DNA from 2 places in the Bradyrhizobium sp. SZCCHNS30572 genome. Region 1 is predicted to be linked to the other one. Evidence: predicted binding sites of a transcription regulator. Region 1 holds the regulator's gene; the other holds the start of a gene.
The links. Region 1 encodes LexA, which represses DNA repair genes until DNA is damaged. Its sites were predicted from a motif close to TGTTCNNNNTGTGTTCNG; they were not measured.
Positions count from the first base shown of each region.

Region 2: a site for LexA is predicted at 2,441-2,458, ahead of QX048_RS00320 (DNA recombination protein RmuC). Genes of this name have one in related genera too.

Region 1 is NZ_JAUESY010000002.1:339,757-344,707, forward strand. It holds gene QX048_RS06540 (ComEC/Rec2 family competence protein) at 1-1,765, shown strand, start outside; gene QX048_RS06545 (hypothetical protein) at 2,159-2,599, opposite strand; gene lexA (transcriptional repressor LexA) at 2,874-3,572, opposite strand; gene glp (gephyrin-like molybdotransferase Glp) at 3,778-4,951, opposite strand, start outside.
Region 2 is NZ_JAUESY010000001.1:73,339-78,289, reverse strand. It holds gene truA (tRNA pseudouridine(38-40) synthase TruA) at 1-594, opposite strand, end outside; gene fmt (methionyl-tRNA formyltransferase) at 715-1,650, opposite strand; gene def (peptide deformylase) at 1,792-2,319, opposite strand; gene QX048_RS00320 (DNA recombination protein RmuC) at 2,489-3,724, shown strand; gene QX048_RS00315 (AmpG family muropeptide MFS transporter) at 3,842-4,951, shown strand, end outside.

The sequences.
Region 1 (4,951 bases):
CGCGCGTGTCAGGCTCGCGGTGCGCAAGGGCGCGGCGCCCGAGGTCGGCAGCTTCGTGCAGCTCAAGGCGCGGCTGCTGCCGCCGATGGCCCCGGTGCGGCCGGGATCCTACGACTTCGCGCGCGACATGTTCTTCCAGGGCATCGGCGCCTCCGGCTTCGTGATGGGCGCGATCACGACGGCGACGCCGCCGCAGGCCGCCGGCTTCGGCCTGGGCTATGCGGCGGCCATGCAGGGTCTGCGCGATGCGATCGACGCACGCATCCGCGGCCGCCTGTCGGGCGACGAACGCGCCATCGCCACCGCGCTGCTGACCGGCCGGCGCGACGCCATCACGCCCGATGTCAACGACGCGATGTTCGTCTCCGGTCTCGGCCACGTGCTGTCGATCTCCGGCTATCACATGGCGGTCGTCGCCGGTGTCGTGTTCTTCGCCGTGCGCGCGCTGCTGGCGCTGATCCCCGGCCTCACCATCAGCCACCCGATCAAGAAATGGGCGGCGGCCGCAGCGCTGGTCGCGGCGGCGTTCTATCTGTTGCTCTCAGGCGCGGAGGTCGCGACCCAAAGGTCGTTCTTCATGACGGCCGTGGTGCTGATCGCGGTCATGGTCGACCGCCGCGCCGTCACCTTCCGTACGCTCGCGGTCGCCGCGTTGATCGTGCTGGTCGCAGCTCCCGAAGCGCTGGTGCATCCGAGCTTCCAGATGTCGTTCGCGGCGACGCTCGGCCTGGTCGCGCTGGTGCAGTTCGGGCTGCCCAGACTGTTTGCGACGCCGGACAGCTCCACGACGCAGCGCATCGCGCTGTGGGGCGGCCGCGAGCTTGCGATGCTGTTGCTGGCCTCGCTGATCGCGGGGCTCGCGACCACGCCCTATGCCGCCTTCCATTTCCATCGCGTCACGCCCTATGGCGTGCTCGCGAATCTCGCGGCGATGCCGGTCGTCTCGGCGCTGGTGATGCCGGCCGGCCTGATGGGCCTCGTGGCGGCGCCGTTCGGGCTCGACGGTCCCTGGTGGACCCTGATGGGCCTCGGCATCGACTGGATGATCGCGGTGACGCGCTGGGTGGCAGCGCTGCCCGGCGCGGTCGGACGCATCCCGGCCTTCGGCATCGGTCCACTGATCCTGGCCAGCCTCGGTGTCATCCTGATCGGCCTGCTGCGCACCCCGCTGCGGTGGTCGGGCGCCGTGGGGCTCGTGGTGGCCACCGCGTGGGCCGCCGCGACGCCGCTGCCCGACGTGCTGATCGCCGGCGATGGGCGCGCGGTGGCGGTGCGCGGCCGTGACGGGCGCCTGCATGTGATGCGCACCGGCAAGGACGTGTTCGCCACCAAGGAGTGGCTCGCGGCCGACGCCGATGCCCGGCTGCCGGCGGATTCATCGCTCGCCGATGGCGTCTCCTGCGACGAGGCGGGCTGCGTGGTCGCGATGGCCGATGGCCGCTTCGCCGCCGTGACCCTGCGCGCCGAGGCGCTCGCCGATGATTGCGCCCGTGCTGCGCTCATCGTCACCGCGCGCGCCGCGCCGTCATCCTGCGCGGCGGCCGTCATCGATCGCGAGCGGCTGCGGCAGCAGGGCGCCTTGATGCTGGTGCAGCGGGGCAGGAGCTTCGCCGTCACGCCGGCGCGCGCCGGCGGCACCGACCGCCCATGGTGGCCGGCGCCCGCCGAGGCCGGCGAGTTCGACACGACGCTGACGCCGCGCGCGCCGGCCGTGCGGCCTCAGGACGCGACGCCGCCGGAGACGGAGCAGGGCGAGGAAGACTGAGTGCCGGGCAGCTCGAACGTGCCGAGATGATACTCGGTGTCGCCAGGTCCATGTTGCCAAGTCCATCGAACAGCGAGGGGCTTTCGGCCAGCGTGAACGCAGCGCGCGGATAGCGTTGCCAGATGGCGATGTCGTCAGCCGTGACTGTCAGCCATCCGAACACAAGCATATTGCAGCCGGGCTCGGTGATCCCGGCGGCCTTGTTCCAATCGATCTTGTTGACCACGGCGGCAGGCTCCCCCGGCACATCATGGCGGCCGAGGGATGTCGTTCCTATCCGATGCGATGCCGGGGCGTAAGGTTCGCCCGAGAGGACTTTGCGCTTGCAGAACCCAAATCTCCCACGGTCGAAAGCTCGCTCACGACCGAGAGAAATGCCGATGCGGAGACCCCTCAGGTGATGCTGATGCGGCGAATCGGTGTGGCCTGCGAAGGCGGCACGTCCTCGGCGATGTCCGGGCGTCGCTCCGCCGGCTGCTTGCTGACCGGCAATTGCAGCACGGTGACGCGCTGGCCCTCGCAGAGCTGGGTCACCAGCACGTGGCGGCCATCGGCGAATTCGATCGCGTCGTGATGGCGATCGGGAATGTGAGTCTCGATGCTGTTGAACTTTGCGACGCGCTCGCGGATCGTCCGGGTCCAGAGCCAGCGGCTGTCGTAGCGGACGTCCTCGGCGAAGGCCAACTCGGTGCCGGGCAGCATGCAGACTGCGACGGTCGGCTCGCTCTCCAGCGCGAAGCCGCGGGTGGCGGTGCCACGGAAGGTCATCGAGATCAACGTCTCGCCGACCTTGGCGGGACGGGACGCAACCGCATGGAGGCTGTAGTCACACATCGGATCGCTCCTCGTTGAGAGATAGCCGACCCACGCTCCCCCCGGACAGGCGCAGGCCTCTATCAGAGTGGACATCGATGGTGATGTTAGCGCGCGCTTCGCGGCAATTCTGCGCTGATCTGCATCGCGTGTGCCCGCGGCCGATCACAAGCGTTTGAGCATGCCGCGCTGCACATCATGAGGTGCATTCGCGCGTGACGTATTTTGCTGGGCAGCCTCCGATCGGCGGCGAAAGCGCGTGCGCCCGCCGCCCATCGACCGATCCCATTCGCGATCAGTACTTGCGGTACAGCCCGACCAGCTTGCCTTGGATCTTCACCCGGTTCGGCGGCAGGATGCGTACCTCGTAGGCGGTGTTGGCCGGCTCCAGCGCGATCGATGCGCCGCGGCGGCGGAAGCGCTTCAACGTCGCTTCCTCATCGTCGATCAGCGCCACCACGATGTCGCCGGTGTCGGCGGTCTCGTTGCGTTGGATCAGCGCCATGTCGCCGTCGAGGATGCCGGCATCGACCATGGAGTCGCCGCGCACCTCAAGCGCATAGTGATCGCCGTTGCCGAGCATGTCGGCAGGCACGCTGATGGTGTGGCTGCGCGTCTGTAGCGCCTCGATCGGAGTACCGGCGGCGATGCGGCCCATCACCGGCACTGCGACGGGGCGCTCGCCATCGTCCAGCGCGGGAGTGCTGGTGCGCACCTTGCCGAGATTGCCCTCGATCACCGATGGGGTGAAGCCGCGGCGGTTGTTGGCGGCCTGTGACAGCTCGGGCAGCTTGATCACCTCGATCGCGCGGGCGCGGTTGGGCAGCCGGCGGATGAAGCCGCGCTCCTCGAGCGCCGTGATCAGGCGATGAATGCCGGACTTCGAGCGCAGATCGAGCGCATCCTTCATCTCGTCGAAGGACGGCGGCACGCCGGCTTCCTTGAGCCGCTCGTTGATGAACCGCAGAAGTTCGTACTGTTTGCGCGTCAGCATCTCGACCTGGTCCCCGGTTTGTTGTCGTCCGAGTCCAGGAGCTGCGCCTCGCGCACAAACCGGCTGAGAGCGCCCTGGAGTCGGACCGTCATCGCGTCGCCCGCAACATACTAAAAACAAATCATGAACGGACACTATATGTTCGATGTGTGTTCCGCAATCCTAAAAATATGATGAACAGACCGGGCTTTACCGGGGAAGCGGCTCAGTTCGGCAGGCGCAGGATCTCGCACGGGCTGCCCGCAGGCGCCTTCGGCGCAAACGCCGGCCGGATCACCACAGCCTGCGAGAGCGCGAGATTGCCGAGCAGCGACGAATCCTGCTGGCTCACCGGGGTCGCGACCAGCGTGCCGTCGGCGCGCTCTTCGAGCTGTGCCCGCAGATAGTCCTCGCGCGAATCGTTCGGCCCCAGTTCGCGGCCGAGCAGGGCGGTCTCGCGCGGCATCACGGCCTCGTCACGGCCGAGCAGCCGCCGAATCAGCGGCACCAGGAACAGGATGGCGCAGACATAGGACGACACCGGATTGCCGGGCAGTCCGATCACCCTGATGTCGCCGAGCCGTCCGTGCATCATCGGCTTGCCCGGCCGCATCGCGATCTTCCAGAACGCCATCTCGACGCCCTCGGCTTCGAGCGCCTGCTTGACGAGGTCGTGATCGCCGACCGAGGCGCCGCCGGTCGTGATCAGGATGTCGGCCTTGGCCTCGCGGGCCCGGCGGATGCCGGCGATCGTCGCCTGCATCGTATCCGCGGCGATGCCCAGATCGATCGGGGTCCCGCCCTCGTTGCGCACCAGCGCCCGCAAGGCGTAGCCGTTGGAATAGACGATCTGGCCCGGGCCGGGCGTCGAGCCCGGCATCACCAGCTCGTCGCCGGTGGCGAGCAGCGCCACCTTCGGCCGGCGCCGCACCGGCAGCGCCGGATGATTCATGCTGGCCGCCAGCGACAGGTCGCGGTCGCTGAGCCGGCGCCCGGACTTCAGCAGCACCATGCCCTGGTGAAAGTCGACGCCCGCCGGCCGGATATGCCGGCCCTTGATCGCGGCCTCGGTGATCACGACGTGGCCGTCTTCGGCGATCGTGTCCTCCTGGATCACCACCGCGTCCGCGCCCTCCGGAACAACGCCACCGGTGAAGATCCGCGCCGCCTCGCCGGGTCCAACCACGCGATCGAACGGCCGCCCTGCCGCAACCTCGCCGATGACCTTCAGCCGCGCCTTGGCCTGGGCGGCGTCCGCCGCGCGCACGGCATAGCCGTCCATCGCCGACATTGCCTCGGGCGGCTGCGTCCGCAGCGCCGCGAGGTCCCGCGCCAGGATGCGGTGAAACGCTTCGTCCAGCCCGACCTGCTCCTCGGCCAGCGGCTCGGCGCCGGCGAGC
Region 2 (4,951 bases), on a different contig from region 1:
GCGGACCTGGCTATGCAGATAGGAGCGGGCGGAGGTGAGGATGGTGATCGCATCGCCGTCCCTCACGACGTCGAGCTGATCCAGCGTCTTCTCCGGCGATTTCGCCTGGCATTCGGTATCGCGGAACGTCGTGAAGTCGTGCTTGCCGATCAGCCGCTGCGCGGCTGCATGCATTGCATCGGAATCGAGCCGCTGCGGCACCCGCCAGACGCGGCCGACCTCCAGCGCGAGGTTGGAGCGGCGATTGACGATCCGGTAACGGTAGTGCCGCCTGCGCGCGGAGAACCGCGCTTCGAAGGTGTCGGGCATGATCTCGGCGGCGAGCACCGCGACCGGGTTCGGCCGCAGATGCGCGTTGAGCGCGTCGCGCAGCTTGTCCGGGCGGAACTCCTTGGCGATGTCGCAATGCGCAACCTGGCCGGTAGCGTGGACGCCGGCGTCGGTGCGGCCTGAGCCGTGCACACGCGTGGGCACGCCGCAGGTCGCCTGCACCGCCGCTTCGAGCGCGCCCTGCACCGACGGCAAGGTCTCCTGCAGCTGCCAGCCGCAGAACGGCGCGCCGTCATATTCGATGGTGAGCTTGTAGCGGGGCATTCGGTCTATTGCTGCCGTCATCGCCCGCGCAGGCGGACGATCCAGTATTCGCCGACGTCTCGGCGCGACAATGCACGTCTCGGCGTACTGGATACCCCGCTTTCGCGGGGTATGACAGCGTTACGAAAAACGAGCACCGCGATTCAATGGGGTGCCGCGCAGGAAATCCGCGGCCTTCATCGGGCCCTTGCCGGCGCGCTGCAGCTCGGTGATGCGGATCGCGCCGTCGGCGCAGGCGATGGTGAGCTGCTCGTCGAGCACGGCGCCCGGCTCGCCCGCGCCGCTGGCGAGCGCGCAGCGCAGGAACTTCAAACGCACCGCCTCGCCATCGAGCGTGACCTCGCTCCAGGCGCCGGGAAATGGCGACAGGCCGTGGATGTGCCGCAGCACCGCATGCGCCGGCTTCGTCCAATCGATCCGCGCCTCCGCCTTCTCGATCTTGGCGGCGTAGGTGACGCCCTCCTCGGCCTGCTTCGTCAACGTCAGCCCGCCGCGCTCCAGCGCCGCCATCGCGCGCACCATCAGGTCGGCACCGATCCGCGAGAGGCGATCGTGCAGATCGGACGCCGTCATCGCGTCAGTGATGGGCAGACGCTCGGCCATCGCGACGTCGCCGGTGTCGAGACCGACATCCATCTTCATGACCATCACGCCGCTTTCAGCGTCCCCTGCCATGATGGCACGGTTGATCGGCGCGGCGCCGCGCCAGCGTGGCAGCAACGAGGCGTGGAGGTTGTAGCAGCCGAGTTTCGGTGCATCGAGAATCGCCTGCGGCAGGATCATGCCATAGGCGACGACAACGGCGGCATCGGCCTCATGGGCGCGGAACGCAGCCAGCGCGTCCTCGGTCTTCAGCGTCTTCGGCGTGAGCACGGGAATGCCGAGCCGGCGCGCCTCGGTCTCGATCGGCGTCGGCACCAGCGCCAGGCCGCGGCGGCCGCCGGGTTTGGGCGCGCGCGTATAGACCGCCGCGATCTCGTGGCCGTGGCCGGCGAGTTCGAGCAGGGTCGGCACGGCGAAATCCGGCGTGCCCATGAAGATCAGGCGAAGCGGCATCTGGTGGAAGATCCTGCATTGCCGAATCCTCCGCGTCATGGCCGGGCTTGTCCCGGTCATCCACGTCGAGCTGCCTGTAACGCGCGGCGCGACGTAGATGCCCGGGTCAAGCCCGGGCATGACGGAGGAGAGAGTTGATCGTTACTCGCTGGCGCGCTTGGCGGCCTTGGCGAACTTCTTCATCACGCGGTCGCGCTTGAGCTTCGACAGATAGTCGATGAACAGCACGCCGTTGAGATGGTCGATCTCGTGCTGGATGCAGGTGGCGTAGAGCCCCTCGGCATCCTCCTCGCGAACCAGCCCGTCGAGATCGGTGAAGCGCACGCGCACCCGCGCCGGCCGCTCGACCTCCTCGTAATATTCGGGGATCGACAGGCAGCCTTCCTCGTAGACCGACAGCTCGTCCGACTTGGCAACGATCTCCGGATTGATGAAGACGCGCGGCTCGCGCTTGCCTTCCCCGTTCGCGTCGGGCTTGGCCAGATCCATGGTGATGACGCGCAGCGGCTGCGCGACCTGAATCGCTGCGAGCCCGATGCCAGGCGCGTCGTACATGGTCTGAAACATGTCGTCGACCAGCTGCCGGATCTCCGGCGTGACCTTCTCGACCGGCTTGGACACCAGCCGCAACTGCCGGTCCGGCAGAATGATGATTTCTCTTAGGGACATGGCGCGCGATTTAAGCCGCGGAACCGGCGCGGTCAATGTGATGGCTCGCAGTTAAGACTTCGCTAACCATGAATTTCAACGCCTCGTTAACCATGATTCTTAACCCGGCCTTAACCATAAATGTTCTCTCTTCGTTCGCGAGCTTGTGCGAATCGGATAGACGGGCGTGATGACCGCCGCCAGCCAGTCCCTCAATCCTGTCGTCATCATGATCGGCGACCTTCCGGTCCGCGCCAGCGATGCGCTGATCGGATTTGGCGTGCTGGTGGTGCTGCTGCTCGTGATGATCGTGGCGGCCGTGGTGCGTTCCGGCCGGCGCGGCGCCGAGCTCGCGGCCCAGCAGGCGATGCGCAGCGATGAGATCGAACATCGGTTCAGCGAGATGATCCGCGTCCAGAGCGAGGCCTCCGGCCGGGTCGACGCGATGGCGCAGCTGCTCGCCGGCCGGCAGGTTGATCTTGCCCGCAGCGTCAACGAGCGGCTCGATGCGGTGACTCATCGCGTCGGACAGTCGATGGAGCAGAGTACGCGCCACACCATGGATAGTCTGCGCGTGCTGCACGAGCGGCTCGGCATCATCGACAATGCCCACCGTGATCTCAGCGAGCTGACGACCCAGGTCACGACCCTGCGCGACGTCCTCGCCAACAAGCAGTCGCGCGGCGCGTTCGGCCAGGCGCGGATGGAGGCGATCGTGCAGGACGGACTGCCGAAGGGCAGTTACGCGTTCCAGTACACGCTCGCCAGCGGCAAGCGGCCGGACTGCGTCGTGTTCCTGCCCGACGCGCGACCGCTGTGCATCGACGCCAAGTTTCCGTTGGAAGCCGTGACCGCGCTGCATGATGCGGAGACGGACGAGGAGAAGCGCACCGCCGCACAGCGCCTGCGTACCGACGTGCTGCGTCACGTCAACGACATCGCGGAGAAATATCTGGTGGTCGGCGAGACGCAGGACACCGCGCTGATGTTCGTGCCGTCGGAATCGGTCTATGCCGAGATCCATGATGGCTTCGACGACGTCATCCAGAAAGCGTATCGCGCGCGCGTCGTGCTGGTGTCGCCGTCGCTGCTGATGCTCGCGATCCAGGTCATGCAGCAGATCATGAAGGACGCACGCATCCGCGACGCCGCCGACCAGATCCGCAACGAGGTGATCCATCTCGGGGACGATCTCGGCCGCCTGCGCGAGCGCGTGCTCAAGCTGCAGAAGCATTTCGGCGATGTCGGCGAGGACATCCGCCAGATCCTCATCTCGGCCGACAAGATCGAGAAGCGCGCCGCCCGCATCGAGGAGCTCGACTTCAGCAAACAGGACACGCCGGTGGAGTCGCCACGCATCGCGCCGGCTACGGGCACCGCGCCGGATTTGTTTCCGCTGGCGGGACGCGTGCAGGCGGGCGAGTGATTGGGCAGCTCGCCCCTGTCGCAGCTTGAATTTTGCCAAGACTGTCATCGCCCGGCTCGCGGACGATGACAGCTGAGATGGGGAGCGTTTCTTGCGCCAATCTGCTACCACCCATCCATGACCGTACCTGAGGCTTCTTCCGACATCACCGCGACCGGCGCAAAGCCCGAGGCTGCGCCAAAAGCCCCCACCTGGCGCGAGAGCATGGCCGTCTATCTGCAGCCGCGCGTGCTCGTGGTGCTGTTCCTCGGATTTTCGTCGGGGCTGCCGCTGGCGCTGTCCGGCTCGACCTTGCAGATCTGGATGCGCGAGCTCGGCGTCGACCTCGGGACCATCGGGCTATTCGCGCTCGTCGGCACGCCCTACACGCTGAAATTCCTCTGGGCGCCGCTGGTCGACGCGCTGCACGTGCCGCTGCTGACGCGCGCCTTCGGGCGGCGGCGCGGCTGGCTGGTGTTCGCGCAACTGCTGCTGATCGCCGCCATCCTGCTGCTGGCGTTGACCGACCCGGCGCACGCGCCGTTCATGGTGGCGCTGGCCGCGCTGCTGGTCGCCGCGATGTCGGCGACCCAGGACATCGTGGTCGATGCCTTCCGCGTCGAGAGCCTGCCGGAGAGTGAGCAGGCCGCGGGCATGGCGGCGTATGTCGCCGCCTACCGCATCGGCATGCTGGTCTCGACCGCCGGCGCACTGGTGGTGGTCAGTGCATTCGAGACCTCGGGGCTGACGCGTCCGTCGTCCTGGATGTGGGGCTATGTTGCGATGGCCGGATTGGTGCTGATCGGCACGATCACGGCCCTCGCGGCGACCGAGCCGGCCCAGTCGCAGCAGGCGGAGGCCGCGATGGGTGCGGACACCGCGCTCACCCGCGTGATGCATGCGGCTGCCGGAGCCTTCGTCGAGTTCCTCGGCCGACGTGATGCGCTCACGGCGCTCGCCTTCGTCGTGCTGTTCAAGTTCACTGACGCCTTCTCCGGCACGATGACCGCGCCGTTCGTGATCGATCTCGGTTTCAGCAAGGTCGACTACGCCGCGATCGTGAAAGGCGTCGGCCTCGCCGCCACGCTCGCCGGCGGCTTTGCCGGCGGCTTCGTCGCGCGGCGCTATTCGCTCGCCATCAGCCTGTGGATCGGCGGCATCGTGCAGGCGCTGGCCAACCTGTCGTTCTCATGGCTCGCCATCGTCGGCGTCAATCAGTGGGCGCTGGCGCTGGCGATCTCTGCGGAG